Regions from separate parts of the Sodalis praecaptivus genome, predicted to be linked through region 4. Evidence: predicted binding sites of a transcription regulator. Region 4 holds the regulator's gene; each other region holds the start of a gene.
The links. The regulator CRP, encoded in region 4, controls carbon source genes, mostly activating them, when cyclic AMP is high. The targets are predictions, from matches to a motif close to ATGTGANNNNNNTCACAT.

Region 1 (7,731 bases), 1.8 Mb from region 4:
TGGCGCCCAATACCGCCGTGCCCAGCGCCGATCCTACCATACGGGTAAAGACGGTTGAGGCGGTAGCGATGCCGCGAATCGCAAACGGCGCCTCGTTTTGTACCGAAACCAGAAAAGTGGTATTGCTCATCCCCATGCCCAGACCGATGACAAACGACGCCAGCCGGGCGGCGGCAATACTGCTCTGGGCGTCCAGCCGCAGCAGCAACAGACTGCCGGCCACAAGCAAAACCGCGCCGCACAGCGCCATCAGACGGTAAGAGGTATGTATCATCAACCTGCCGCACAGCGTGCTTGCCAGCGGCCAGCCCAAAGACATTACCGCCAGCGTCCAGCCCGCCTCAAGGGTGCTCCCACCCAGCACCGCCTGAATATAGGTGGGTAAGAACGCGGCGATACCCATCATCGCCGCGCCGATAATCAGTCCGCCGACGTTGCCGGCAATGATAACTTTGCTTTGCCACAGCGCCAGCGGGAACAGTGGCACGGCGCTGCGCCGCTGCTCCCGCACCAATAGCACGGCGCTGATAACAGACAGCACCAGCAGTCCCGCGCGCCAGCGGCCCAGCTCATCGCCTTGCAACAGCGCGATAAGCAGGCAACCGACCGCCAGCGTCATATAGGCGATACCGGCCACATCCAGCGATGGCGCGTCATGCCGGTGCGGCGCTGCCGGGAGATAGCGCGCCAGTAAACCCGTCGAGATAATGCCCAGCGGAACATTGACCCAAAACACCCCTGACCAATGATAGTGGCGGACGATAAACGCGCCCATTAGCGGGCCGATAATGGCCGATACCGCCCAGACGCTGGAAAGATAGCCTTGCAGGCGCGCGCGCTCTTGCTGGTTGTAGACATCGGCGATGATCGTAGTGGCGAGCGGCACGATAGCGCCTGCCCCCAGTCCTTGCAGCGCGCGAAACAAAATGAGTGCCGACATATGGCTTGCAAAACCGCACAGTATGGAGCCGCTGAGAAACAGCCCGGTGCCGACAAAAAACACCGGCTTGCGGCCAAACATGTCCGCCAGGCGACCGTATATCGGTATGGAGATGGCCTGCAACAGCAGATAGATGGAGAACACCCAGCTCAGCAGCGGGAAGCCCCCGAGGCTTGCGATAATATCCGGCATGGCGGTGGCGACGATGGTGACTTCCACCGCCGCCATAAACATGGCCAGCATACAGGCAATAAGTATCCAACCGCGCCGCAAGGGCGCAGCGGTTGACGCCGGCGTCTGGTGCATAGGTCCCTGATTGAGCGATTTTTTTGTCCGCTGATTATAGCAGCTGACTCCTTGAGCAAACAGTCGGGTATTGACCGGCACGGGGAGTGTCGGTGTCTGTTGGCCGTTTACGCGGAGTGTTGCGCCCCGACCGCCAGCGGCGACAAATCAATAAATTTGGCCAGGTCCCGCTGCTCCGCCCGCGGCAAATAAGGCAATTCACCCAACTGCGGTGCCGGCATAATGCGGTTGAGTACGCTCAATACTTCGGCGTAGTGCGCCAGTCCCGGATTAATACGGTTGGCAACCCAGCCCAATAACGGTAAGCCGTCGTTGAGGATGGCGCCGGCGGTCAGCATCGCATGGCTGATACAGCCCAGTTTAATGCCGATGACCAGCACCACCGGCAACCGTTCGCGGACAACCCACTCGGAATAGGGCCGATAGTCGTTCATAATCGCACGCCAGCCGCAATTACCGTCCACTACCACCGTATCGGCCAGCGTGGAAAGATGCCGCAGCCCGCGGCTCATGGTGTCATAATCTACCGCCTCACCGGTGAAACAACCGGCGGCGGTCTCAGGGATCAGCAGCGGATTGATATCGCTGTAGGGCCGCGCCAGCGAGGACGACGTCTGCAATATCAGGGCATCGTGATTACGCAGTCCCTCGGCGGTCATCAGATTGCTATCGGCGATAGGTTTATAGCCTATCGTCGTATAATGGCTCGCCGCTAAATGCTGCAATAGCGCGCGCGCGACAACAGTCTTACCGACGGCGGTATCCGTACCGGTGACAAACATATGTTTCAACATGGCAACTCCAGACTGTCGTAATCCATTAGAGTTAATAAAATTTCGCGGGAGGATCAGGAAGAAATGTACGTCATTGCGGCGAGGGGTGGCTTGCGTTAGCGCAATATTTTTGCGGTTTTATCCCTGCATCAGCTTAAGCAAAAGTGAACCATCGTAGAGGGCATCTTTTACCAACGCCGCGCCGGGCATGGTGCCATGATGGCTAAAACGGGTGGCCTGGATTTGAATCCGGCGGCTATAATCCGGCAGCGATTGCTGTTGAATACAGCGTTGCATGACCGGATACAGAATCGACGCCGCGCCGTTGAGCGGCGATCCCACCAAAATTTTCTCCGGATTGAACAGGTTCACCATCATCGCCAGAATGCGCCCGACGTTCAGTCCGACGCCGGTGATGATCTCTTGTGCCACGCGGTCGCCGGCCAGCGCCGCGCTGCATAAGCGTTCCACGCTTAACGGAACGTCGTTGAGCACCGAGTCCGGCTGGCGCTTCAGGCGCTGGCGCGTATGCGCCAGTATACTCTCCATGCCGGCAACGGTTTCGAGACAGCCGCGATTGCCGCAGTAACATCGCCTACCGTCGGGGTCGATTTGCGTATGGCCGATCTCCACCAGGGAGCGGCTGCCGCGGTGCAGCAGCCGACCGCCGGTGATGACCCCGGCGCCGACATTATGATCAATGACAATCTGTACCACGTCGTTACACCCACGTGCTGCCCCGTACAGCGCTTCAGCCATGGTCCAGGCGCAAATATCATGCTGCAGGTAGACCGGCACGCCGATATGGCTGCTGAGGACCTCCCCCAGCGGCATATAGCAAACATCGTACCACGGCATGCGGTGTATGATACCGGCCTGCGCGTCGATAATGCCGGGCACCGTGACCGCGATAGCCGTAAGTCGCTCCAACTGACGCTGATGGCGGGTAAAAAATGCATCCACCTCGGCAATGAGGCGCGTGAGCAGCGGTAAGGAAGCCTGCGACGGCAAGGAGACGGTATCTTCCACCACCAGTTTGCTGGACAGTTCGCGCAGCGACAGCGAGAGACTGCCGTGACTGATGTGCAGCGAGAGAAAATGCCAGGCCTGCGTCTCCACCACCACGCCAACGGCCGGCCGGCCGCGTAATCCGTTTTCCTGATACTCCGTCTCGCCTACCAGATGCGCTTCCATCAATTCGCGCACGATTTTGGTGATACTGGCGGGGGCCAAATGGGCATATTTGGACAGCGCGATACGGGAAACGGGACCATACGTGTCAATCAGACGATACACCGCACCTACATTCGCCTGCTTAATTTGATCAATATGCCCGGGTTGACCAATGCCAATCACTGACCCGCTCCCGCTATTTTTCACGCTATAAAATAATAAGATTGGGGGTATGGTGAAACTTTTACGTTTAGCCGTCAACTATTTGATTGGAAATGTGATTTACCGCACATATTTGTTGCGGGCACCGGCGCAGCTCTCGCCGGTAAGGGCGCTGCGGTCGGCCATCATTACTGCCCCTGTAGCATTAAATGTATCATGCGCTGCGCCGAGGCCGACAGGGCGCGCTGGCGGTTGGTGACCAGCCAGACTTCGGTTTTGGCGTCCGGCTCCCGCAGCGCCAGATAGCGCACGCTGTCGATTTTGATGCGCAGAAATGACGCCGGCAGTATCGATACGCCGAGGCCTGCCGCCACCAGACCGACGATGGTCATCGCCTCGCCGACCTCCTGGGTAATATAGGGGTCGATATCATAACGTTTGAGCAGCAGCAGGATCTCGTCATACAGCGCGGTACCGACCTTGCGATCAAAAAAGACGAACGGCTCGTCCGCCAGCTGGCGCACCGTGATGCTTTCGCCCGCCACGCTGGCAAGCGGGTGATCTTGATGCACCACGGCGATGAGGGGTTCGCGCAGCAGTAATTGATAGTCCAACGCATCCGGCAGCGGCGTGTTGCGCATGATACCGATATCCAGTTTGCCGGTCAGTAACGGTTCAATCTGCTGCTTGGTATTGGTATCCACCATTTGGATATGCACATCGGGGTGCTGTTGACGAAACGCCAACAGGCTGGCGGAAATGGATTTGATAAAAGGCGCGGAAGCGGTAAAGCCGATGGTAACCTCGCCGAGTTCCCCGCGATGTACCCGCGCTGCCCGGTCCGCCGCCTGATTGACCTGGGCGATGATTTGCCACGCCTGTTCCAAAAATTGTCGTCCGGCCGGCGTCAGCCTGACGTTGCGGTTATTGCGCTCCAAAAGCAGCGCCCCCACCTGCTGCTCCAGGATCTGGATCTGCTGGCTTAACGGCGGCTGGGAGATGTGGAGCTTCTCCGCGGCGCGGCCAAAATGCAGCGTCTCGGCCACCGCGATAAAATAGCGTAAATGCCTAAGCTCAATATTCATATTTTAAATATATCAATTATGATTATTAATATATTAGACAAAAAAATTGCCGTTTTCTATCCTTATTAAACGATTCAGCTACTCAGCGGCGGCCGTCGCTGAGGTTAACCCTGCATGATGTTGGCATTAAGGATTTATCGTGAACACCCTTTCGCGCACGACGGCTTCATCGCCGGACGCGCCGGCGACGCGTATCGCCCAGCCCGTAACTGCTCCGTCCCGTTCGTTGTATATCAAACGCGGCACGCCACAATTTATACAGCTTACCCTGGCGCTGTTTTCCGCCGGTCTGGCTACCTTTGCCCTGCTCTATTGCGTCCAGCCTATCTTGCCGGTGCTGTCGGCGGATTTCGGCGTCTCTCCCGCCGCCAGTAGCCTTTCCCTCTCGGTATCCACCGGCACGATGGCGCTGGGGTTGCTGTTTACCGGTCCCTTGTCGGACGCGGTAGGCCGTAAATCGGTTATGGTGGTGTCGTTAATACTGGCCGCCAGTTTTACCCTACTCAGCGCGTTTATGACCAGCTGGCAGGCTATTCTCCTGACGCGGGCCTGTATCGGACTGTCGCTCAGCGGCGTCGCCGCGGTGGCGATGACCTATCTCAGCGAAGAGATCCATCCCAGCGTGGTGGCCTTCTCCATGGGGCTGTATATCAGCGGCAACTCCATCGGCGGCATGAGCGGCCGGCTGCTGAGCGGCGTTATGACCGATTTATTCTCCTGGCGGATTGCGGTGGGCTGCATTGGTTTGATGGCGCTGCTGGCCGCGCTGATGTTCTGGCGCATATTGCCCGCGTCGCGCCATTTCCGCCCGACGTCGTTGAAACCCCGCAATTTGGCCATCAATTTCCGCCTGCATTGGCGTGATAAGGGTCTGCCGCTGCTGTTCATCGAAGGGTTTTTGCTCATGGGCTCGTTCGTCACGCTGTTTAACTATATCGGCTATCGGTTGCTCTCGCCGCCGTGGTTGCTCAGCCAGGCGGTGGTGGGCTTACTGTCGGTCGTCTATCTGACCGGCTCCTGGAGTTCACCCAAAGCCGGCGCGCTTACCGCACGCTACGGCCGCGGTCCGGTTATGATGGTGGCCATTTTAATCATGGTGGCCGGCTTGCTGCTGACGTTGCTGGCGCAGTTGGTAGCCATCTTCATCGGCATGATGTTGTTCGCCGGCGGTTTTTTTGCCGCGCATTCCGTCGCCAGCGGTTGGATTGGCCGCCGCGCGCGTCGCGCCAAAGGACAGGCCTCCTCGCTGTATTTGTTCTGTTACTACCTCGGCTCCAGTACCGCCGGTACTCTGGGCGGGTTCTTTTGGCACGGCTACGGCTGGGCGGGCGTCGTGGCCTTTATTACCGTGCTCCTGCTGGTTGGCCTTTACGTCGCCCAACGCCTGCGCCGGTTGCCGGAACTGCGCGCGGTATAGCGCTGAGCGGCTAAAGCCGCTTGGTGGCGCAAAGGCGGCAGACGCAGACGCCGACGGCGCAGGGTTCCTCTGTTTTCGTCGCGCGGCCTGCCTTGCATTTTTGCCGTTAGCGTCCTGGTGGGCGATGTCGGCGCCAGAGCCGCGGCGAGGCGCGAAGGCGTGCGCTGGCCCTGGTCTTCCCTCCCTTCGTTATGCGCTTTCGCCCGTGTTGCGACTCCTGGACGTGAACGGCTGAGTTGATTTCCTGACGAGGTTTCTGGACGTGACGGCCTCTCTTTCGTTAAGGTAATAACCGTAGTATAGTCTTAAAGCGTATAGTATGTTGTAACTAATAGCGAGATGGAACTATGCCCTCTTTGGATTTGACACAGCGTCTTAACGCCTGCTTCAACACCCTGCAGCTGCGCCTGGAGGCCCTAGGACCGCTGCTTGGCGGTTTTCGTCTGCTGGCCGCCCGCGTCTTTACTCTCCCAGAAGTGGAAAAAGGTCAGGAGCAGGCCGAAATCACCACGCTCGAGGTACAACAGCAGGTGGGAAAAACCGCGCTGGCGACCGGCCTGGCGCATTATCAGCGCCTGTTTATTTATCATCAGAAGTCTGACAGCAGCAGCAAAGCGGCGATTCGCCTACCGGGCGCCTTATGCTTCGCCGTGGATGATGATCAGTATGCGTCCGCCCTCGCCTTGGTGGGCGAAATCAACGACCTTAAAGCGCAACTGGCCCAGTTGATTACCGTCGAGTCGCAGCTCCCGCCGGAGCAACGTTTTGACTTTGTACATCGCCATTTGCGCGGTCTGAAAACCCTGAGCGCCTATCGTGGCCTGCAGGTGATTACCGATCCAGACTCTGTGCGTTTTGGCTGGGCAAATAAACAGGTTATCAAAAATCTAACGCGCCAGGAGGTGCTGACGATGCTGCAAAAAAGCCTGCAAGGCGGCCGCGCGGTCCCTCCTTACACCCGGGAGCAGTGGCGGGAGCGGGTGCGCGATGAGATTAACCAGGTGTCAAAACTGCCGCCGGACACCCCGCTGAAAATCAAACGGCCGGTAAAAGTACAGCCGATCGCGCGGGTGTGGTACCAAACGCGGCAAAAGCAGGTGCAATACGCCTGCCCTTCTCCGCTTATCGTGCTCTGCCGCACGCAGCAGGGAGCCACGGTGCCGGCGCTGGGGGAATTGCTGAATTATGACCGCCGCACCATCCGCCCGAAACACGTACCGGCCGCGCTGCCCGCCCATTTACTGATTGAACGACTGCATCTCTATGTCGCCACCTAAGGCGAGCCTCTGCCTATGGCCCGCCTTGCGCCGGTTATTAGACCGTAAACGGTCAGCTTTTCATGCTGCCGACCATGTCTTCCGGTCGGACCCATTCATCGAACTGCTGCTCCGTCACATACCCCAACTTCAGCGCTGAAGCCTTAAGCGTCAGCCCCTCTTTATGGGCTTTCTTGGCGATTTCCGCCGCCTTGTCGTAGCCGATATGGGTATTGAGCGCCGTCACCAGCATCAGTGATTCATTGAGCAACTGATCGATACGATCGCGGTTAGGTTCGATGCCAACCGCGCAGTGATGATTGAAACTGTCGATACCGTCCGCCAGCAGGCGCACCGATTGCAGGAAATTATGGATAACCATGGGGCGGTAAACGTTTAACTCGAAATTACCGGAGGCGCCGCCAATATTCACCGCCGCGTCGTTTCCCATCACCTGGCAACACAGCATGGTCATCGCTTCGCACTGGGTCGGGTTGACTTTGCCCGGCATGATGGAGCTGCCCGGCTCGTTTTCCGGAATACTCAGCTCGCCGATTCCGCAGCGTGGACCGGACGCCAGCCAGCGCACATCGTTGGCGATTTTCATCATCGACGCCGC
Region 2 (7,731 bases), 1.4 Mb from region 4:
GCATTTGTATCTGTTTCGCGGCCAGAGCCGCGGCAATTTCCCGGCTGGCCAGCGGCGCGATTGAACTCATATCGATGACCACGCTGCCGGCTTTGGCTCCCTCTATCACGCCATTTTCGCCGAGCACCACCTCTTTGACATGGGGTGAGTTAGGCAGCATGGTAATGATCACCTCGCACTGCTCGGCCACCGCTTTCGGCGACGTCGCCCGCTCGGCGCCGGCGGCCACCACATCCTCAACCGATTCGGTGTTGCGATCCAGCACGACCAATGCGTAACCCGCCTTCAGCAGGTTTTTACTCATCGGTTTACCCATGATCCCCAGGCCAATAAATCCAATCTTCATCGTAACATCCTCTTGACTCGTGTAATTGACGCGGCGCGGCGTTTAGCGCTCGGCGTTCAGCCTTTGGCGTTTAGCGCCAGGCGCTCAGCCTTTGAATTTGTCGCACAGGGACTGGGTCGCGCTGCGAAACACCCCCAAATCGCTGCCGACGGCGACAAAGCGCGCGCCCCATTCCAGATAGCGCCGGGCATCGGCTTCGGCCGGCGCCAGAATGCCGCTCGGTTTGCCCTGCGCCCGCGCACGGGCGAAAATATGCTGGATCACCCGCTGCACTTCGGGATGATTGGGCGCCCCGAGGTAGCCCAGCGCCGCCGACAAATCCCCCGGGCCGACAAAAATACCGTCCACGCCATCCACCGCGGCGATGGCATCGATATTGTCCACCCCGTCCTGGCTCTCGATTTGCGTCAGCACGGTAATGTTGTCGTTGATTAGCGAAAAATACTCCGGCACGGTGCCGTAATTGTTGCAGCGGTGGGACACCGAGACGCCGCGGATGCCCGCGGGCGGATAGCGCGTGGACGACACGGCCCGCAGCGCTTGCTCCTCGGTTTCGACGAAAGGAATGAGAAAATTATAGAAACCAATATCCAGCAGACGCTTGATAATCACCGGTTCGTTGGTGGGCGGGCGCACCACCGGCGCGCTGGGGCTGCCTTTGAGCGCCATCAGCTGCGGAACGAAGGTCGTGATATCATTGGGCGCGTGTTCGCCGTCCAATACCAGCCAGTCGAATCCCGCCAGCCCCAGCACTTCGGTGGACACCGGATTGGCCAGCGCACACCAGCAGCCGATCAGGGTATCCCCTTGCAGTAAACGCTGACGAAAACGGTTCGGCAGTAATGGATTGTTCATAATGATCCTCTTACATTTGGACTAAAGTGCGGCGCGGCCGGCCGGTCGCCGGCCGCCTCGTCAGGATTTTTTCAGCACCAGACGTTTGATTTCGCCTACCACCACCAGATAGCAGAACATGGCCGCCAGGGCGGAGCAGCCGACAAACACCAGCGCCATATTGAAGGAGTGCAACTCTTTGACCATATAGCCGATGACCAGCGGCGTAACGATGGAGGCAACGTTACCGAACACGTTAAACAGTCCACCGCACAGCCCGATCATCTCTTTCGGCGCGGTATCCGCCACCACCGGCCAGCCGAGCGCGCCGAAGCCTTTACCGAAGAACGCCAGCGCCATTAACGCTACCACGACAACGGTATTGTCGGTGTAATTGCACAAGATAATGCTGGTCGCCAGCAGCATACCCAGCACGATGGGAATTTTACGCGCCACGGTCAGCGAAAACCCGCGCCGCAGCAAATTATCCGACACAATGCCGCCCAACACGCCGCCGGCGAAACCGCACAATGCCGGAATCGACGCCACCAGGCCGACTTTCAGTATCGACATCCCCTTGTCCTGTACCAGGTAAATGGGAAACCAGGTGAGGAAGAACCAGGTAATACTATTGATAAAATACTGGCCGAAAAACACGCCGAGCATCATGCGGCTGGTCAACATCTGGCGCACATCGCTCCAGTGCGGCCCCTCTTTTTTACCGGCCGTGGGCGAGTCCATATCCACTACCGCGCCGCCGGCGGACATATATTCCAGCTCTTGCGCCGACACCTGGGGATGCTTATTCGGGTTATGGATAAATTTAATCCATATCACCGTCAGGACGAAGCCCACAGCGCCCATCACGGTGAAGACATGTTCCCAGCCCCAGGTATAAGTCAACCAGCCCAGCAGCGGCGAGAAAATCGCCAGCGAGAAGTATTGCGCCGAATTGAAGATGGCCGAGGCGGTACCGCGCTCGCGGGTCGGGAACCAGGCGGCGACGATACGGGCGTTGGCCGGAAATGACGGCGCCTCCGAAAAGCCGAGCATAAAGCGCAGGAAAAACAGCGTCATGGCGGCATAGGCGATAGGGAAGAAACCGACGAACCCTTGTAAAAAGGTAAACAGCGACCAGAAAAACAGACTGTAGCTGTAGACCTTTTTCGATCCGTATCGGTCTAGTAACCAGCCGCCGGGAATTTGCATAATCAAATACGCCCAGCCGAAGGCCGAGAAAATCTGCCCCATTTGGCCCGCATCCAGGCCGAGTTCTTTCGCGACATCGGTTCCCGCAATCGACAGGGTGGCCCGGTCGGCGTAATTGATGGCGGTGACCATAAAGATAATGAACAAAATCCAGTAACGTATATGGGTCTTGGTTTTATTAGCGGTCAGAGGTGCAATACTCATAGGTCAGGCCCTAATCAGGCGATAACGACGCGCGAAAATAAAAGGCAAAAGGGTATGCGTGCGCTATCCAGGGTTTACTATTCTCGTAAGAGGCTATTTTTTTTCACCGTATTGCTAGTGCCTTCACTTAATAAGGCCCGTTTAGTATAAAAATCACCGCTGCAAATAACATTATGCGTTTGCACAACAATAACCCTGAATAACGTGGTATTTTCGTGCCGATATCCAGCGCGAGTCGATGCGCGTCACGTTATCTTAGCGCGGGGCCAGTCCCGCCGCGCCTTAGTGACCCTAGTCACATCCCGTTCATCATCCGCCTGATAAATTGCCGTCTCATGGGTATAAAACAGGTCATTTGCACAATGCCAGCCGTTGGCATTGCGATTATAATAACGGCATAAACCGTGTTGTTATCGCTTATCGTCCTCACTTTCAGGTCAACCCACCCTGGCTGTTGTTACGGAGACCTCTATGTCTGTTATTCACACGCGAAGCGCTGAGCAAGCCTTCTATATAAAAGTGCACGATACCGATAATGTGGCCATTATCGTCAATGATCATGGCTTGCCGGCCGGCAGCCGTTTTCCGGACGGACTGGAATTAATTGAGCATATTCCCCAGGGACATAAAGTCGCGCTGAACGATATCGCCAAAGGCGGCGCCATTATTCGCTACGGCGAAATCATTGGCTATGCGCTGCGCGCCATCGCGCGCGGCAGTTGGATTGATGAATCGTTGGTAGAGCTGCCGGTGGCGCCGGCGCTGGAAACCCTGCCGCTGGCGACCAAGGTGCCGCCGCCGCTGCCGCCGTTGGAAGGCTACACCTTTGAGGGCTATCGCAACCCCGACGGCAGCGTCGGCACCAAGAACCTGCTCGGCATCACCACCAGCGTTCATTGCGTTGCCGGCGTGGTGGAGTTCGTGGTGAAGCTTATCGAACGCGATTTACTGCCGAAATACCCGAACGTTGACGGCGTGGTGGGCCTGAATCATCTGTACGGCTGCGGCGTGGCGATCAATGCGCCGGCCGCGGTGGTGCCCATTCGCACGATTCATAATATCGCCCTTAACCCCAACTTCGGCGGCGAGGTGATGGTCGTCGGGTTGGGCTGCGAGAAACTCCAGCCGGAGCGCCTGCTGGCCGGTAGCGAAGACGTACAGCCGATTGCGGTGGAAGCGGCGAGCATTGTGCGTTTGCAAGATGAAAAGCACGTCGGTTTTCAATCGATGGTGGCGGATATTCTGGCGGTGGCGGAGCGTCATCTTCAGCATCTTAACGGCCGCCAGCGCGAAACGTGCCCGGCGTCGGAGCTGGTGGTGGGCATGCAGTGCGGCGGCAGCGACGCGTTTTCCGGCGTGACCGCCAATCCGGCGGTGGGGTTCGCCTCGGATTTGCTGGTGCGCTGCGGCGCTACGGTAATGTTTTCCGAAGTCACCGAGGTGCGCGACGCCATCCATCTACTGACCCCCCGCGCCGCCGATGAAGCCGTGGGCCGCCGCCTGCTGGAGGAGATGGCCTGGTACGACAATTATCTCAGCCTGGGCCAGACCGACCGCAGCGCCAACCCCTCTCCCGGTAACAAAAAGGGCGGATTGGCCAACGTGGTGGAAAAAGCGCTCGGTTCAATCGCCAAATCCGGCACCAGCGCCATCGTCGAAGTACTCTCTCCCGGTCAGCGCCCCACCCGGCGCGGCCTGATTTATGCCGCCACGCCGGCGAGCGATTTTATTTGCGGCACCCAGCAGCTGGCGTCCGGGATTACGGTGCAGGTATTCACCACCGGACGCGGGACGCCTTACGGCCTGGCGGCGGTGCCGGTGATCAAAATGGCGACCCGCACGGCGCTGGCGGACCGCTGGTATGATTTGATGGACATTAATGCCGGTACTATCGCCACCGGCGAGGCCACCATTGAGGACGTCGGCTGGCAGCTGTTCCACTTTATCTTGGAGATTGCCAGCGGCCGGAAGAAAACCTGGTCTGACCAATGGGGGATCCATAACGCGCTGTCGGTATTCAATCCGGCGCCGGTCACCTGACGCGCAAGACGCCAGCGCGATGCTGGCGTGGTACGCCGGCCTGTATATCCCTCGGCCCCGCGCCCGCTGACCGGGACTTTGCCGGTCGGCATCAGCCGCCTACGGCTGGCAGAAAAATCGTTACGCACAGCATTGATCTTAGGCCAGACGTAAGGCAATCCGTTACCGGCAGCGTAGGGTGATTTTTAAGTTGCGGCCGTCAGGCTGCCCTGTTCCTGTCTCAACCGGTGGGCATGCTTGGCCGGGGAGATGCCGAATACCCGGGCATAGTCACGGCTGAACTGTGAAGGGCTTTCATAACCCACCTGGAAGCCAGCACTGGCCGCGTCGGCTGCCTCACTCACCATCAGCCGCCGCGCTTCCTGTAGCCGCAGATGCGTGCGGAACTCAATAGGACTTAAGGTCGTCACCGCCTTGAAATGAAGGTGGAAGGTGGAGCGGCTCATTCCCGCAATCTCGGCGGCGTAGGCAATACGACAAGGTTCGCGAAAGTGTGTTCTTATCCACAGGATCGCTCGGGCAATCTGATTGAGCCGGCTGTCCGCCAGCGCCATGTTCCTGATGATGTCCCCACTGGGCCCGACCAGGAGACGATAGAGGATTTCACGCAGGGTAAGCGGCGCGAGGGCATCGATATCATCGGGTGTATCCAGCAGCCCGAGCAGGCGGATTGCCGCATCAAGCAATTGCGGGGAGGTTTTGTTCAACGTTAACCCAGCAAGAGGGGGGCGCTCCTCCCTGGCGGCTGCCGGATGGCAGAGGGTGAGGTCTGACAGCTCGGCCGAGTCCAGGTCGAGTTGAAGACACAAATAAGGATGGCTTGCGCTGGCCTTGATGACCGATCCCATCACCGGTAGCGCAACGGAAGCCACCAGATACTGCGCAGGATCGTAGCAATACGCCGTGGACCCGAGGGAGGCTTGCTTCGTCCCTTGGGCAACCAAGCAGAGTGTCGGGCCATAGATCACCGGCATTGGCACGGTGGGAGAAGAACTGCGATGCAGTTTTACCCCCGGAATGGCGCTCGTATACGTGCCATCTGCCGACGCATGGCGACCGATGAGATCAACCAACCTATCAAGTCTGTTCATTGCTTTTATGCTACAGCAGCCATCGCAAAAGGCAAAACCCGCCGTGCAAACACCGGACGATCGGGCAAATCAATAGGACAAGCAGGCTACCTCTGCCAAAGCGCGCTGCATCAAGATAGTGCCGTGGATAACCCACTGCACTTACACCAGAGGATAGCGCTACATGACCACATCAAGCTCTCTAGACCACTACCGTCTGCTCGGACGATCCGGCCTTCGCGTTTCACCGCTTGCGCTCGGGACGATGACCTTCGGCACCGAATGGGGCTGGGGCAGCGACGAGGGCGAGGCAAAGCGCATCTTTGATGCCTATGTTGACTGCGGCGGCAATTTCATTGACACCGCGGTCAACTATACGAACGGCAGCGCCGAGAAAATCCTCGCCGGGATGATCAAGGACAAGCGAGAGCGTCTGGTCCTGTCAACCAAGTTCACCATGGCTCGCGAGCAGGGCAATCCCAATTCGGGCGGTAACCATCGCTATAATCTCGTCCGCTCGGTGGAGGACAGTTTGCGCCAACTCGACACGGATCGCATCGACCTGCTGCACGTGCATGCCTGGGACTTTACCACAACGCCCGAAGAGGTAATGCGTGCGCTTGATGACATGGTGCGGGCGGGGAAAATCCTCTATGTCGCCATCTGCAATACACCCGCTTGGCGCATCTCACAGATGCAAACCCTGGCCGACCTGCGCGGCTGGTCTCCTTTCGTCGCGCTACAGGTAGAATACAGCCTGGTCGAGCGATCGGTTGAGCACGAGCTATTGCCGATGGCGCAGGCGCTGGGTCTGGGTGTACTACCCTGGTCTCCGCTCGGCGGGGGTATCTTGACCGGCAAATACCGTCGCGCCGATCTGTCGGAGGAGAACGTCGCCGAGGTATCACCCACCCGTAAAGGGATCATTGCCTCAACCGGGCACCTCAACGCGCAGGCGCTGGATATCGCCGATGTCGTGGGCGAAATCGCCGATGAACTGGGGGCCTCGCGCTCGCAGGTGGCGCTGGCGTGGACGCTGCTCAATCCGGCCGTGGTCGCGCCAATTGTGGGGGCGCGCACGCTGGAGCAAGCCGAAGACAACTTTAAAGCCCTGTCCGTGGTCTTCACTGAGCATCAATGCGACCGCTTAGAAAAAGCCAGCGCCTTGGCGCCGATCTTCCCGGCGCGGTTCATGGGCCGTCCGATGGCGCAGCAGTTGATGTTCGGCGGGACGACGATTCTGCACCGCAGGGGGGAATGAATGAGGCCGACGGTAAGCGACCTCATGAGCCCCTGAATCACCCAACGCTGGATGAGAACAATAGGGCTGATGGCGAAAACAATCTCTTCCCCTCCCCCTTCCCCTGTTCAGAGAGGAGGGAGTGTTCGGCACTTGACAGGGAGCACTGCGCCTGGCGGCGCCGGGCGTTTAGCGCACCATACAGGGACGTTTTGCGTCAAATCTCCAGCCGGGGATCAGCGCCTGCATCCCGGCGGCATCGTCACGCGCCCCCAATCCATGGCGGCGGTATAGCGCATGGGCCTGCATGATCCGATCACTATCCACCTCGACGCCGAGCCCCGGGGTCGACGGCACCGTCACCTTGCCGCCGCTAATCACCAGCGGCGTCTTGGTCAGGCGCTGATTGCCTTCCTGCCAGATCCAGTGGGTGTCGATGGCGGTAATGTTACCCGGCGCGGCGGCGGCCACATGGGTAAACATCGCCAGCGAAATATCAAAATGATTATTGGAATGCGATCCCCACGTCAATCCGGCCGCATGGCAAAGCTGGGCAACCCGAACGGCGCCCTGCATTGTCCAGAAATGCGGATCCGCCAGCGGAATATCCACCGCCTGTAGCGCGATGGCATGACACATTTGCCGCCAGTCGGTGGCTATCATATTGGTGGCGGTCGGCAGACCGGTGGCGCGGCGGAATTCGGCCATCACTTCGCGGCCGGAAAAACCCTGTTCGGCGCCGCAGGGATCCTCGGCGTAGGCCAGCACGTGGCGCAGGGATTTACCGA
Region 3 (7,731 bases), 370 kb from region 4:
ATCCGGCTCGCTACGCGCCGGGAAATCTCCCTGAAGGCCGATCTCTCGGTCGGGAAATCGCTGCTGATAGCCAATGCGCTGTTTTCAATTCTTGCCGGCGTCATGTGGTATCTGCAATTCTTTTTCTACGCCTGGGGCCATGCCAATATTCCATCCCAGTACGCGTTCGTTAGCTGGATGCTGCATATGAGCAGCTATGTGCTGTGCGGCAGCATCGTCGGACTGGTGCTGAGAGAGTGGCTGGGCGTTGGCAAAAAACCCGTAAGCTGGTTATGTATCGGCGCGCTGGTGATTATCCTGGCCGCCAATATCGTAGGCTTGGGGATGGCCTCCTGAGCTCCGCGGGGTAAACGGCGGTCGGCTGACCGTCTCGCGGCCCGATCGGCGGAAAGAAGAAGGCAGGTGAAATCAGAGAGTGGATCGGCGGAGGCCAGAGGTTCTCGTGGCCTGACCGGCATATGCGCCGAAGAGAGTAGGGGCGGGTTGAACCAGCGGCTTAAACGGCGGTCGAGTGACGGTTGCGGCATTAATCGGCGTGGACGTGCTATAGGCCTCGGGTGCCGCCGGCGCAAGCGCGCCATAGGTGCGGCCTAGCGGCGTGATCCACCGTCAACCGGGGCTGAGGACCTTCTGAAAGCGCTGGCGGTATTGGCGCGGCGACAGCCCGTAAGCCTGGTTGAACACCACTGAAAAGTAGTTGCTGTCGTCGAAGCCGCACAGCGAGGCGACATCGCCTATCGCCTGCTGACCGTGGCGCAGCAGGTCCATCGCCTTGCACAGGCGTAACTGACGCAAATAATGATGTATACCCATACCGGTATGGTTTTTGAACATCACCCGCAACGTGCGGGCGTTAAGGCCGTACTGGCGGCAAAAATCATCCAGGCGGAAAGGCGCGCTGATATTGACGCGCAGCGCCATCAGCAGCAGATCCAGCTGTTCGGCGTCGGAGATAAAGGGGCTGTCCGGGGCATGACGGAAACGTTTAGTCCTCAGCGCCAACTGCAAAAACAGAGTTTCACTCAGCAGCAGCGATAGCGCATCGGATTTCATGCACTCCTGCGCCAGCGCATCGACGCTCTGGCGCAAAATGGCCATGCCGGGCGTGCTTAAACGCCAATACTGTCGCGCCTGCGTCCCCGAAGCATAGCCGGGAAGCAGATCCTGCCAGTTTACGTTGAGGGTAAGCAGTTCGCGCCGGTATAGAACGTTGTCCAGCTCTAAATCGTTGACCGATTCATAACCGTGGCGGTCACGGGCGTTGATATAGAAAAGATCGCCACAGGTGATGGGATAGGGCACTTCATTAAGAATATGCAGGCCGTTGCCGCGCCAGACAAAGACGATTTCGTCAAACTCATGACTATGCTGTGGAAAGGCGGGCTGTGGTCGACGATCGGCAACGGTGACCGCGTTTTTGTCGGTCAGGAAATAGTCGGAAACCTGCAGCTTAAGGCCATTCATGCCGTCATCCCCTAAGCTAAAAAGCAATTGAGAATAATGACATAATTTTGTAAATAATTATCTGATGATCGTTGCAAAACGCATTTTTTGTCGCGGCGGAAGGAGGGGCGGTGATGGCCGGATAACCGCCCGTCGCGTGCGGCACCTACAACAGATCGGGATAGCCCTGGCGCAGCATTTTCGGCGAATGAGAAAACTCACGCCGGAACTGGGTGGAGAAATGATTGCTATCGCTAAAACCACAGGCGTGGGCAATTTCCGTGATCGTTTTATCGGACTGTTTTAACTGCTTGCGCGCCTCCAGTAGGCGTAACCGGTTCAAATAGCGCTGAGGCGTCATCCCGGTTTGCTGCTTTAGCTGACGATGTAGCGTGCGCAGCGGCAACTGAAATTGATCGGCGAGGGTCAGCCAGTCGACATTGTCACTGAAATTATGCTGTAGCCAGCGTAACAGATCTTGCAGACGCTGCTCGCGGTTGCCGTCGCTGTGGGCCTGGAAACAGCCCTGGCGCAGCACGATAAGCAATTGCAGAAATTGCCCTTCGCTGGCGGCAATATTCTCCGGCGACAGATCGCCGCTCAGCGCGTCGAGAGTGTGAATCAATTGCTTGGCCTGCTGCAGCGCCGCGTGATTGACTTGCCAGTGAACCTGTCGCTCGCCTGGCCCTTCGCCCGGCAGAAATGGAGCGATATTCTGCAAAAAACGAAATCCGTTGGGCGCGCGGTACAGCACGTTGATCATATTCAGACGATCCACGCTTTCAAACAGGTGGTGGTCATCGGCCCGGACAAAACAGACGGTGCCGCTACACAGCGTGTGGGGTTGATCGTTGAAGACATGTATGCCCGATCCGTTTTCCACCAGCACTATCTCCCAGAAATCGTGATAATGCTCGGGAAAATCCCACTGCGGCAGGCGGGGTTCGATGGCAACCGTAGCGTCTGGGGAAACAAAAAAATCATCACCGTACAGTAACGTCATTTCAGGCACCTCAGCATGATACAGGGACCTTATCTTATGCCGCGATAATGCGGAGCGCCTTCAATTCCCGACCGTCAAACGCCGCATTGCGGTTTTTTTTTCAAGTTTTGCGGCCCCCGTGATGGATTTTGCGGCGAAGATCACAGGCGGCCGGAGGGGGGCGCGGCGACAAACGGAGGTGATATTGCTTTTGTGATCGGATTCACATTCATCTTGACGATTTTGCCAGCCCGCTAGCGCCGGTGGCAGCCACCGGAAGGTGGCGTCGCCTGTTCCTGCTTACACTGCCAACCAGAGCAGCAAAGAGGACAACGACTATGGCGACGCGAAATATCATAGCGGTCGATCTGGGTGCCACCAGCGGCCGAGTGATGCTGGCGACCTGGGACGGCGCCGCGCAGCAGATAAGCCTGCGGGAAGTTCACCGCTTCGCTAACGGCTTCGTTAAGCAGCAGGGGGCGGATTGTTGGGACTTGGACCGCCTCGAGCAGGAAATCCTTACCGGCATCGGTCAGTTGGATCGCGACGGCACACTTCTAGACAGCATCGGTATTGATACTTGGGGCGTGGATTATGTGTTACTTGACCAGGCGGGGGCGCGCGTCGCGCCGGCGGTCAGTTACCGCGACCATCGCACCGATGGCGTCATGGCGCAGGTGAGCGCCGAACTGGGCCGGGAGGACATCTACCGGCGTACCGGGATCCAATTTCTGCCGTTTAACACCCTTTATCAGTTGCAAGCCTGGCGCCAACGGCAGCCGGAGGCTGCGGCAAACGTCGCGCATCTGCTGTTGATCCCCGATTACTTTCATTACCGGCTGACCGGCGCGCTTAACTGGGAATATACCAACGCCAGTACCACGCAACTGCTTAATCTGGCGACGAATGATTGGGATCACGCCCTATTGGACTATCTGGGGGTCCCCCGCCATTGGTTCGGTACCCCTCGCCCGCCGGGCAATACGCCCGGTTATTGGATTAGCCCGTCAGGACAACGGGTGGCGGTTATCGCCGTGGCGACTCATGATACCGCCAGCGCGGTGGTCGCCTCGCCCCTGCAAGACGAAAGCTGTGCCTACCTGAGCTCCGGTACCTGGTCGTTAATGGGCGTGGAAAGCCACAATCCGTTTTGTGACGGCCGCGCCCTGGCGCTGAATATTACCAATGAAGGCGGCGTGAACGGCCGCTACCGGGTGCTTAAAAATATTATGGGCCTGTGGTTACTGAACCGCATCACCCAGGAGCTGGGGATTGCGAGTCTGCCGGCGCTGCTGGAGGAGGCCGCCGCGCTGCCGCCCTTTACCCGTTTGATCAATCCCAACGATGAGCGCTTTATCAATCCCCCCTCGATGGCGGACGCCATCCGCGAGGCCTGCCGCGAACAGGGGCAGCCGGTACCGCAGGAAGCTGCGGCGCTGGCGCGCTGTATTCTTGACAGTCTGGCGATGCTCTACCGTCGGGTACTGCTGGAGCTGAGCGCCCTGCGCGGCATTGCGCCGGCGCGGCTGCATATCGTCGGCGGCGGCAGCCAAAACCGCTGGCTTAACCAGCTTACCGCCGATTGCTGCCAGTTGCCGGTGTCCGCGGGGCCGGTGGAAGCGTCGACGCTTGGCAACGTGGGGTGCCAGCTCATGGCGCTTAACGACGTGGCGGACGTAGCGGCCTGGCGCCGGATCGTCACGCGCAGTTTTCCGCTGGCGCACTACCTGCCCAGCCCGATAGCCGATTTTGCCCATCATTGGCAACGCTTTCAGGCGCTTTGCCATCCGCAAGAGGAAATCCTGTTATGAACTCATCCCTTGAACAAGCCTGGCAACTGGCCAAACAGCGCTACGCCGATAGTGATGTCAACGTGGAGCAGGCGCTGGCGCTGCTGGATACGCTGCCCGTTTCGATGCATTGCTGGCAGGGCGACGATGTTGCCGGTTTTGAGAACCCCACCGGCACCTTGACCGGGGGGATTCAGGCCACCGGTAATTATCCCGGTAAAGCCACCAATGCTCAGCAACTGCGCGCCGATCTGGAGCAGGCGTTTAGCCTGATCCCGGGACCGAAGCGGCTCAATCTGCACGCCATTTATCTGGAGGCGGAGCAACCGGTAGAGCGCAACGCCATCGAGCCGGCGCATTTCGCCCGCTGGGTCGCCTGGGCGCGGGATCAGCATCTGGGACTGGACTTTAATCCTACCTGCTTTTCCCATCCGTTGAGCGCTGATGGCTTCACCCTTTCCCATGCCGATGACAAGATTCGTCAATTTTGGATTGAGCACTGCCAGGCCAGCCGTCGCATTTCCGCCTATTTCGGCCGTGAATTGGGAACGGCGTCGGTGATGAATATTTGGGTACCGGACGGGATGAAAGATCTCACCATTGATCGGCTGGCGCCGCGCGAGCGGCTGATGGCGGCGCTGGATACGGTTTTGGCGGAAAAACTGGATCCGCGCCATCATATCGACGCGGTGGAAAGTAAATTATTCGGCATCGGCGCGGAAAGCTATACCGTCGGTTCGGCGGAATTCTACCTCGCCTACGCCACCAGCCGCGGTACCGCGCTGTGCATGGACGCCGGTCACTTCCATCCCACCGAGGTCATCTCAGATAAAATTTCCAGCGCCAGCCTGTTTGTCCCGCGTTTGCTGCTGCACGTTAGCCGGCCGGTGCGCTGGGATAGCGATCATGTGGTTCTGCTGGACGATGAAACGCAGGCGATCGCCAGCGAGATCGTGCGGCAAAAACTGTTCAACCGGGTCCATATCGGCCTGGACTTCTTTGATGCCTCCATTAACCGTATCGCCGCCTGGGTTATCGGCACCCGTAATATGAAAAAAGCGCTGCTGCGCGCGCTGCTGGAGCCCACGGACACGTTGCGTCGCTTGGAACAGGATGGCGATTATACGGCGCGTCTGGCGCTGCTGGAGGAGCAAAAATCGCTGCCGTGGCAGGCGGTGTGGGATCGTTATTGCCAACAACATCAGGTACCGGTGGGCAGCGATTGGCTGTCGTCGGTGCGCGAATATGAACAAACCGTGTTAAGTCAACGCTGAGGATACCTGGTTATGCAATCATTACTTTCTTCCTGGTTCGTTCAGGGCATGGTCAAGGCGACCAGCGATATGTGGCTCAAAGGCTGGGACGAACGCAACGGCGGTAACGTAAGCCTGCGCCTGACGCCAGAGGATGTCGCCCCCTACCGGGCAGAGTTTAACCCGCAGCCGCGCAGCGAAACATTGTCGGCACCGGTGCCGGCGCTGGCCGGCAGTTATTTTCTGGTCACCGGCTCCGGCAAATTTTTTCGCAACGTGCAGCTCTCTCCCGCCGACAGTTTAACGCTGTTGCAGCTCAATGAGGACGGCACCGGTTACCGTATCCTGTGGGGGCTTATCGCCGGTGGACTGCCCACTTCCGAGCTGGCCACGCACCTGCAGTCCCATGCCGTGCGTAAACAAGTGACGGGAGGCGGCGATCGGGTCATCATGCACTGCCACGCCACCAATCTCATCGCCTTAAGCTATGTGCTGGAGCTGGATACCGCCCGCTTTACCCGCGAGCTGTGGGAAGGCAGCACCGAATGTCTGGTGGTGTTCCCCGACGGGGTAGGCATCATTCCCTGGATGGTCCCCGGGACCGACGGTATTGGCGCCGCTACCTCGGAAAAAATGCACGCGCATTCGCTGGTGCTCTGGCCTTTTCACGGTATTTTCGCCAGCGGTCCCTCGTTGGATGACGCTTTCGGCCTGATCGATACCGCGGAAAAATCCGCCGAGGTGATGGTGAAAGTCCGCTCGATGGGGGGCAAAAAGCAGACCATCAGTCGCGCTGAACTCGTCGCGCTCGGCGAGCGTTTCGGCGTGACGCCGATGGCGGCGGCGCTGGACGTTGAGTCGCGTTGAACGGGGAAATATGATGATAAGAAAAGCCTTTGTTATGCAGCTCAATCCCGAAGCGCATCAAGAGTATGAACGGCGGCACAATCCGATCTGGCCTGAGCTGGCGCAGACTCTAAAGCAGCACGGCGCCCATCACTACAGTATTTTTCTTGATGAACAGCGCCATCTACTGTTCGCCTATGTAGAGATGGAATCCGAAGCGCGTTGGGATGCGGTAGCGGAGACGGAAGTGTGCCAGCGCTGGTGGCGCCATATGACCGACGTCATGCCCGCCAACGCCGATAACAGCCCGGTAAGCGCAACCCTGCGCCCGGTGTTTTATCTGGAATAACTCGGCCCGTGGCAGCGGCAAGAGAGACGCGCCGTTGCCCTGCGTTATGCTATCGCCACTGTTGCGGGCCGGGAGACCGTCCTGCGAGCTGTGGCAGTGCCGCTGCGCGGCGTGTAGGTCGCTTCTGCCGGCGATGACGCCGCAGGCGACCGACGATGGTGCCGTAGCGTTACTCGGGAAATTGTTCGAGCCAGCTTTCCAAAATGATGACCGCCGACCCTGCGTCCACATTGCCTTTCTCCAGCGCGCGATAGCCGCCGCGCGCAAACAGACCCGCGCGGGCTTCGACGGTGCTGAGGCGTTCATCGTGCAGCACTACCTGTACGCCAAAGCGACCGTGCAGCCGGTTGGCGAACTTGCGCGCCCGGGCGGTCAGCGGCTGTTCGCTGCCGTCCATATTCAGCGGTAACCCCACCACTACCGTATCCGGCCGCCATTCATTGAGCAGTTTTTCGATCTGCTGCCAGTCGGGCACGCCGTCACGGGCCTTGAACGCCGTCAGCGGTCGGGCGGTACAGGTAACGCGTTGACCAATGGCCACGCCGATGCTGCGCGTACCAAAATCGAATGCCATGATGCTGCCGGCGCCGGCCATTAGGCATGACCCGCCTGGTTGGCGATATTATGAATATCGATGCCGAGGGTTTTGGCCGCTTCGCGCCAGCGGGCGGCGATGGGGGTATGGAACAGAATTTCGCTGTCGGCGGGGGTGGTAAGCCAGGCATTTTCCAGCAGCTCGCGTTCCAGCTGGCCCTGCTCCCAGCCGGAGTAGCCGAGCGCGACCAGCACATCCTCAGGCTGATCGGCGGTGCCGAGCGTCTCCAGCACATCCTTGGAGGTGGTTATCATCGTTTGCGGCGAAATGCCGATGCTGGATCCGAAACCCTCGCGCGGCGTATGCAGGATAAAGCCGCGGTCATCCGCCAGCGGACCGCCGGCAAACACCGGTTTGTCCAGCCGAATGGCCGGATCGCGGTCGGCGGGCATAATTTTAAGCTTGTGCAGCACGTTTTCGACGGTGAATTGCTCGACGGGCTTGTTGATGACGATACCCATGGCGCCGTCACT
Region 4 (7,731 bases):
CTGGGAGCAGATCGATCCCGCCACGTTATATAATTTGATCGAATCGTTTGTGCTGCGCGAGGGCACGGATTATGGCGAGCGGGAACAAAGCCTGCAACAAAAGGTAGCGGATGTGTTACGCCAGGTGCAGTCCGGCGAAGCGGTGCTGGTGTGGTCGGAGCTGCACGAAAGCATTAACATCATGCCGCGCGGTCAGTTCCGCCCCGATTAGCGACGGCGATGCGGCTCTTCCCCGCCGCCGCCGCGCCCGGCCGTGCGTCCGCATGGCGGAAACGAGCAAGCCTCGCGGTGGCCCTGCGGCGCCAAACGTGATAACAATAACCTTCGGCCGCCCGCACGTCATCTGACAGAGGTTATCAACACTATTAAGGTCTCATCATGTCAGCACAACATCCAATTATTGCGGTTACCGGCTCCAGCGGCGCCGGGACCACGACCACCAGCCTGGCTTTTCGCAAAATCTTTCAACAGTTGAACATTCGCGCCGCGGAGTTGGAAGGCGATAGCTTTCACCACTTCACCCGGCCGGAAATGGATTTAGCCATTCGTAAAGCGCGCGATTTAGGTCGGCACGTGAGTTATTTCGGCCCGGATGCGAATAACTTCGATCTTCTGGAAAGAACATTTTATCACTATGGGGAAAGCGGACGCGGGCAGGCGCGCAAATATTTGCATACCTACGACGAAGCGGTTCCTTATAATCAGGTCCCCGGCACCTTTACCCCCTGGCAGCCCCTGCCGGAGCCTACCGACGTCCTATTCTACGAGGGGCTGCACGGCGGCGTTGTGACCGAGCATAATGACGTTGCGCGGCACGTGGATTTGCTGGTGGGGGTGGTGCCGATAGTCAATCTGGAGTGGATCCAGAAATTGGTGCGCGATACCAACGAGCGGGGCCACTCCCGCGAAGCGGTCATGGATTCCGTGGTGCGATCCATGGAAGATTATATCAATTTTATCACGCCGCAATTTTCCCGTACCCATATCAACTTCCAGCGGGTGCCGACGGTGGACACCTCCAATCCGTTCGCCGCCAAAGCGATCCCGTCGCTGGACGAAAGCTTTGTGGTTATTCACTTCCGCGGCCTGGACGCCATGGATTTTCCCTATTTACTGGCGATGCTGCAGGGATCTTTTATTTCCAATATCAATACGCTGGTGGTGCCGGGCGGCAAAATGGGTCTGGCGATGGAATTGATCATGGCGCCGCTGGTCAAGCAATTGCTGGAAGGGAAACCGATTCGCTAAGCGGCTTGACGCGGGCGCCGCGCGCGGGAACGACGCGCGGCGCCAATCGGGTGGGGCATGATGCGGCTTAGCGCTGCGCCCCGACAGTCAAGCGCGCCCCGCGCGCTCAGTCGAGGTGACGTACCTCAAAGCTGTGGGTAATATTGGCGGCTTTCCCCAGCATCAGCGAGACCGAACAATACTTTTCCGCCGACAGCGCGACCGCGCGCTCGACGATCTTATCCGTCAAATCGCGGCCGGTGACGATAAAATGCAGATTGATTTGGGTAAACAGACGCGGCGCTTCCTCGCGGCGCGTTGAGGTTAACTTGACCTCACAGTCGCGCACATCGGCGCGGCCCTTTTGCAGAATCGAAACCACGTCAATAGCGCTACAGCCGCCGGCGGACATAAGCAGCATTTCCATTGGGCTTGGGGCCTTTTCGCCGCTGTTGCCATCCATGATAATCTGGTGGCCCGAGGCGGATTCGCCGATAAAAGACAGCCCTTCCACCCACTTTACTCGCGCTTGCATATCGTTAACTCCTGATAATATTCTTTGTGAAAGACTACCTTTTTGCCGCCAAACTGGCAATGTAACCGCAGATGCATCATGCTGAAGCGAGACAACACAAGACAGTCTCTTAAAGCTATGCTAAAAAACAAGGCAGGATCGAACTCACCGACAGTGAAAGAGCAAGAGAGCGATCGAAACGTCACCAACATTGGACCCTGATAAGTTCCCTTGCGAGGTTCCGTTTATGAACGGAATGACATCATAATAACACCTTACCTTACAGGGAATACGCCGTTCCTAAACAGGGCGGCGATGACAAAAGAGGATAACAGCGAATGGTTCTCGGCAAACCGCAAACAGACCCGACTCTCGAATGGTTCCTGTCTCATTGCCATATTCATAAGTATCCATCGAAGAGTACGTTGATTCACCAGGGTGAAAAGGCAGAAACGCTCTACTATATCGTCAAAGGCTCCGTCGCAGTGCTTATCAAGGACGAAGAAGGCAAGGAGATGATCCTCTCCTACCTCAATCAGGGCGATTTTATCGGCGAACTGGGGTTGTTTGAAGAGGGGCAGGAGCGCAGCGCATGGGTGCGGGCGAAAACGGCCTGCGAAGTGGCTGAGATATCCTACAAGAAATTTCGCCAGTTGATTCAGGTCAATCCCGACATTCTGATGCGCCTGTCTTCACAAATGGCCAGCCGCCTGCAGGTGACCTCAGAGAAAGTCGGCAACCTGGCTTTCCTGGATGTGACCGGGCGTATCGCGCAAACGTTACTGAATTTAGCCAAGCAGCCGGACGCCATGACTCACCCGGACGGTATGCAAATAAAAATCACCCGGCAGGAAATCGGCCAAATAGTTGGCTGTTCACGGGAAACGGTCGGCCGTATTTTGAAAATGCTTGAGGATCAAAATCTCATCTCTGCCCACGGAAAAACCATTGTCGTTTACGGAACCCGCTAATCCCCTTTCACCACGGGCATGGTCAGGACGGCCATGCCTCTTTAGCTGACTTATGTGGCGCAGACTCATCTACCACCCCGAAGTAAATTATGCCCTGCGGCAGACCATTGTGCTTTGCCTGCCGGTCGCCATCGGACTGATGTTCGGCAGCCTGCAGCAAGGTCTGCTGTTCTCGCTGGTACCCGCCTGTTGCAACATCGCCGGGCTTGATCAGCTCCATAAACGTTTCTTTAAGCGGCTGGTGGTCGGCGGCTCGCTGTTCGCCCTGAGCAGTATTTTTATCCAGCTGCTGTTGGCGCACGGCGTGCCGCTGCCGTTTGTCATGCTGGGGTTGGCGCTGCTGTTCGGCGTCAGCGGCGAAATCAGCCCGCTACACGGCCGCTTGCTGCCGGCATCGCTAATTGCCGCGGTATTTACCCTGGGGCTGACCGGCAATGTGCCGCTTTGGCTGCCGCCGCTGCTCTATCTGGCGGGGACTGCCTGGTATGGGCTGTTTAACGCGCTGTGGTTCCGGCTATGGCAAGAGCAGCCGATGCGCGAGGCGCTCAGTCTGCTCTACCGCGAACTGGCGGATTATATCGAAGCGAAGTACAGTTTGCTGACTCAGCACACCGATCCGGACAGTGCGCTACCGCCGCTGTTCGCCCGCCAGCAAAAGGTCATCGACCAGATTGCCCAAGTGTATCAGCAGTTGCATATGCTCTCGGCCAACCATCTCAGCCAGTACAAAAGACTGTTGCGCGCCTTCCAGGTCGCGTTGGATTTGCAAGAGCATATCGCGGTGAGTCTGCATCAGCCGGATGAAGTGCAAAAGCTGGTGCAGCAAAGCCACGCCGAGGCGGTGTTGCGCTACAACGCGCGTATCGTCGCCGCCCGGCTGCGCGTCCTGGCGGACGATATTCTCTATCACCGCCAACCTGACCGGTTTGCCGCGGATGCCGGCCTGTCGGCGCTGGAAAAAATTGCCCGCCACCATCCGGATAATCCGGTAGGCCAGTTCTGCTATTTCCATTTCAGCCGCATCTATCGCCTGTTGCGTTCCCAGCGCCCCCTCTATCGTCGCGATGTGATGGCGGATAATCAGCAGCGGTTGCCGTTCTGGCCGGCGCTGCGCAGTTATTGCTCCTTGAAATCGATGGCGCTGCGCAACGCCGCCCGCCTGGGCCTCATGCTGGCGATCGGCAGCAGTTTGGGCCTGGTGTTCAATCTGCCGAAACCTTACTGGATCCTGATGACCATCATGTTTGTCAGTCAGAATGGTTACAACGCGACCCGGGTGCGTATACAACATCGGGCGCTGGGTACCCTGGCGGGGCTGGTGATTGCCGCGGGTACGCTGCAACTAAAGATGGGCGACGGCGTCATCCTGAGCGGCATGCTGGTGGTGACTCTGGCCGGCTATTTGGTACTGCGCAAAAATTACGGTCTGGCGATGACCGGTATGACGGTGGTGACGGTGTATACCCTGCAATTGTTGTCGTTGAACGGCGCGCATTTCCTGCTGCCGCGGCTGGTGGATACCTTGATTGGCTGTATGCTGGCCTTTGGCGGCACGCTGTGGCTGTGGCCGCAATGGCAGAGCGGGCTGTTGCGCAAAAACGCCCATCAGGCGCTGGAGCGGGATCAGGAAGCGTTGCGGCTGCTGTTGCAGCCCGACCCCGGCGCGCCCGCGCTGGCTTATGCCCGCATGCGGGTCAACCAAGCGCACAATGCCTTGTTCACCTCCCTAAGCCAGGCGATGCAGGAGCCGGGGTTTAATTCCCGCTATCTGAGCGATATGCGCTTATGGGTCACCCATAGTCAGTTCATTGTCGAACACATCAACGCCATGACGACGCTGGCGCGCGATCACTATATGCTGACCGATACCTTGGCCGCCGACTATCTGGCCTCCTGCGAGGTGGCGCTGCAAAGCTGTCAGCAACGGCTGGAATATGACGGCCCGAGCACCGAAAATCCGGGTATTTTCAACACTGATGGCCCGCAGGATCAGGCGGTGACGCTCATGGAACGTCACTTGCGGCGCATATTGTTCCATCTCGGCGTGATGCATACGATTTCGTCGGTGGCGTGGCCGCAGCGGCCGCAGCACGGTTTTTGGCTCGCGCGCCGTTTGCGCGATACGCCGCCAAACTAGCGCCGTGGCCGGTGAGAGGGCAAAACCGCCTCAGGCCGGCGCAACGACAGGCGTAGCGCAGACCGGCCGATAGCGATGGCGTCTTGGTAAACGTCCCTGATGCCGGGGTTGAAAGCGCAGCGCCGGACGCGTGAAAAACCGCCCGCGCAGAAAAGCGGCGGACGACAGGAACGCCGATGCGGACAATAGCAACACCGATGCGGACGACAGGAACGCCGATGCGGCGCCGGCGTTGCCGTTGTCCCTCTGTCAGGCCGCGCCCGTCACCTGCGCCACGGCTTTCTCAAACCGCGCCAAGCCCTCGTCAATATCGGCAAACGTTACCACCAACGACGGCGCGAAACGAATCACATCGGGGCCGGCATTGAGAATCATGAGCCCTTCCAGGGCGGCGGCATGCAGGAAATCCCGCGCCCGCCCCTGATAGCGCGGCGCCAGCTCCGCGCCGAGCAGAAGTCCCATACCGCGCACCTGTGTAAAGACCTGATATTTTTCGTTAATGTCCTGCAGCGCTTGGACGAAACGCTCGTGGCGTTCATTGATACCGGCCAGCACCTCGGGAGAGTTGATCACGTCCAGCGCGGCTTCCGCCACCGCGCAGGCCAGCGGGTTACCGCCGTAAGTCGTGCCGTGGGTGCCAACGGCCATAGCCGAGGCGATATTTTCGCTGGTTAGCATCGCGCTTATCGGAAAGCCGCCCCCCAGCGCTTTGGCGGTGGTGAGAATATCCGGCTGCACGCCATAATGCATATAGGTGAAGAGTTTGCCGCTGCGGCCCATGCCGCATTGCACCTCATCCATCACCAGCAGCGCCTGATGCTCATCGCACAACGCCCGTACGCCGCGCAAAAACGCCGGCGTCGCCGGGGTTATGCCCCCTTCCCCCTGGATCGGCTCCAGGACGATAGCGCAAGTGTGATCGTCGATAACGGCTTTTACCGCATCAAGATCGTTGAACGGCACATGGACGATATCCGCCGGTTTCGGCCCGAAACCGTCTGAATACTTCGGCTGCCCACCCACCGACACGGTGAACAGCGTGCGGCCGTGGAAAGCGTTATGAAACGCAATGATTTTGGTCTTATAAGGGCTATGGCGGGTAATGGCGTAATGGCGCGCCAGCTTGAACGCCGCCTCATTCGCCTCGCCGCCGGAATTGGCGAAAAACACGCGATCGGCAAAGGTGGCATTGATAAGCTTACGCGCCAGGCGCAGCGCCGGTTCGTTAGTGAAGACGTTGCTGGTGTGCCACAGCGTTTCCCCTTGGGTTTTTAACGCCGCCACCAGCGCCGGATGACAGTGCCCCAGCGCGGTGACCGCGATGCCGCCGGAAAAATCGACATACTCCTTGCCCTGCTGATCCCAAACCCGGCTGCCTTTGCCTTTCACCGGAATGAACTGGGCGGGTGCATAAACCGGCAAGATGACCTGATCGAACGTTTCCCGGGTAACTGCGGCATCGTCTGTTTTCATAAGGCGTTTACTCTGTCTAAGGTGGGTTGAGAAATGAAAATATAGTCATAGAATATGAATAAAAAATCACACCCAAGTCAAGCGCTATCGCCAGCGAAACGCAAATTAGACCGCCGTTAGCGGTCGAGGAAATTCGCCAGCAACCGGTGACCTTGTTCACTCATGATGCTTTCAGGATGAAACTGTACACCCTCCAATGGCAGTGAGCGATGGCGGATGGCCATAATTTCATCCGGTTCTCCCTCGCGCTGACTCCAGGCGGTTACCGCCAGGCAGGACGGCACGCTGGCCGCGTCAATCACCAGCGAGTGATAACGCGTTACCGTCAGCGGCTGCGCCAGACCGGCAAATACCCCTTGACCATCGTGGCGAATAACGGAGGTTTTGCCGTGCATGACGTTACGCGCACGGACAATGCGGGCGCCGAACGCCTGCGCGATGGCCTGATGCCCCAGACAAACGCCCAAGATGGGCAGCTTGCCGGCAAAATGCCGGATAGCGGCCAGGGAGATACCGGCCTGGTCCGGGGTCCCCGGGCCGGGGGAGATGACCAGACGCGCCGGCGCCAGCCGCTCGATATCCGCGATATCCAGACTGTCATGACGACGCACCATCACCTGCGCCCCCAGCTCACAGAAATACTGATAGAGATTCCAGGTGAATGAGTCGTAATTATCGATTATTAGCAATCCATTCATAATACTCCTTGAAACATAACCTATTGCGCCTTTGCCGCGACGTCGTTACGCGGTGATTGACGCCGAACCTTGATGAGCAGCGAGTGTATGACAACGGCGGCGACGTGACTACGACCATTACCGCATTGTCCGGGAGACAAAGACCAAAAGACAGGGCGTCGACCGCGCCCGCGGTGTCTGGTTATCGTAGCTGAATCGCTTTACCTACAGGCTTGGCGTTACGCGCAGTGCGGCGGCCTGGACTCAGGCAGAAACCAGCGCTGCCCCGTTCAACCGTGAGCGTTAACGGCGGGCGATGGGGGATGAACCGAAGGCGCCGCCGCAGACCAGACGGCCAAGAGACGCTCCCATCACAGAGGTGGACGCCGCCCGGACGTCCGCCAGCTATACGACGCCACAGGCTGACGGGGAGGCGACGATCTACCTGACGCTCCGCACCCCGCACGCCGGGTTAGCACGGGCTCAGCGCGGCAAGCGGTAGGTGGCGGGTGGCGGGGACATTACACATCGTCACCCGGCTCGCTTACCGCCCTTTTGAACAAAGCGGCCAGCGGCGCCGGATCGCCAAACGCGCCGGCCTCATTGGCGCGCAGCCAGTCCTGCCGGTCGAGGGGATGCCAGCGGATATCATAGCCGGCGTGAATAATCAGCTGTTCAAAGAAAATCCGCTGCGCGCGACCGTTACCCTCGCGGAAGGGATGTAACATATTG

Region 1: mlc (ROK family transcriptional regulator) is a predicted target of CRP. The motif match lies at 3,468-3,485, and genes of this name have one in related genera.
Region 2: garD (galactarate dehydratase) is a predicted target of CRP. The motif match lies at 2,877-2,894, and genes of this name have one in related genera.
Region 3: rhaB (rhamnulokinase) is a predicted target of CRP. The motif match lies at 2,637-2,654, and genes of this name have one in related genera.

Annotation. Positions count from the first base shown of each region.
Region 1 covers NZ_CP006569.1:2,286,939-2,294,669, forward strand. The annotation lists gene SANT_RS10140 (MDR family MFS transporter) at 1-1,246, opposite strand, end outside; gene bioD (dethiobiotin synthase) at 1,354-2,040, opposite strand; gene mlc (ROK family transcriptional regulator) at 2,158-3,375, opposite strand; gene SANT_RS10155 (LysR family transcriptional regulator) at 3,543-4,439, opposite strand; gene SANT_RS10160 (MFS transporter) at 4,579-5,856, shown strand; gene tus (DNA replication terminus site-binding protein) at 6,204-7,133, shown strand; gene fumC (class II fumarate hydratase) at 7,186-7,731, opposite strand, start outside.
Region 2 covers NZ_CP006569.1:3,733,620-3,741,350, forward strand. The annotation lists partial or broken gene garR (2-hydroxy-3-oxopropionate reductase) at 1-352, opposite strand, end outside; gene garL (2-dehydro-3-deoxyglucarate aldolase) at 431-1,201, opposite strand; gene SANT_RS16700 (MFS transporter) at 1,262-2,593, opposite strand; gene garD (galactarate dehydratase) at 3,065-4,633, shown strand; gene SANT_RS16710 (AraC family transcriptional regulator) at 4,819-5,724, opposite strand; gene SANT_RS16715 (aldo/keto reductase) at 5,888-6,964, shown strand; gene gudD (glucarate dehydratase) at 7,133-7,731, opposite strand, start outside.
Region 3 covers NZ_CP006569.1:823,826-831,556, forward strand. The annotation lists gene rhaT (L-rhamnose/proton symporter RhaT) at 1-336, shown strand, start outside; gene SANT_RS03760 (helix-turn-helix domain-containing protein) at 610-1,464, opposite strand; gene rhaS (HTH-type transcriptional activator RhaS) at 1,610-2,446, opposite strand; gene rhaB (rhamnulokinase) at 2,764-4,236, shown strand; gene SANT_RS03775 (L-rhamnose isomerase) at 4,233-5,489, shown strand; gene rhaD (rhamnulose-1-phosphate aldolase) at 5,502-6,335, shown strand; gene rhaM (L-rhamnose mutarotase) at 6,349-6,663, shown strand; gene ruvX (Holliday junction resolvase RuvX) at 6,833-7,258, opposite strand; gene SANT_RS03795 (YqgE/AlgH family protein) at 7,258-7,731, opposite strand, start outside.
Region 4 covers NZ_CP006569.1:452,743-460,473, reverse strand. The annotation lists gene SANT_RS02045 (YheU family protein) at 1-211, shown strand, start outside; gene SANT_RS02040 (phosphoribulokinase) at 379-1,248, shown strand; gene SANT_RS02035 (OsmC family protein) at 1,355-1,762, opposite strand; gene crp (cAMP-activated global transcriptional regulator CRP) at 2,080-2,712, shown strand; gene SANT_RS02025 (YccS/YhfK family putative transporter) at 2,765-4,849, shown strand; gene argD (bifunctional acetylornithine/succinyldiaminopimelate transaminase) at 5,099-6,322, opposite strand; gene SANT_RS02015 (aminodeoxychorismate synthase component II) at 6,439-7,020, opposite strand; gene SANT_RS02005 (putative adenosine monophosphate-protein transferase Fic) at 7,521-7,731, opposite strand, start outside.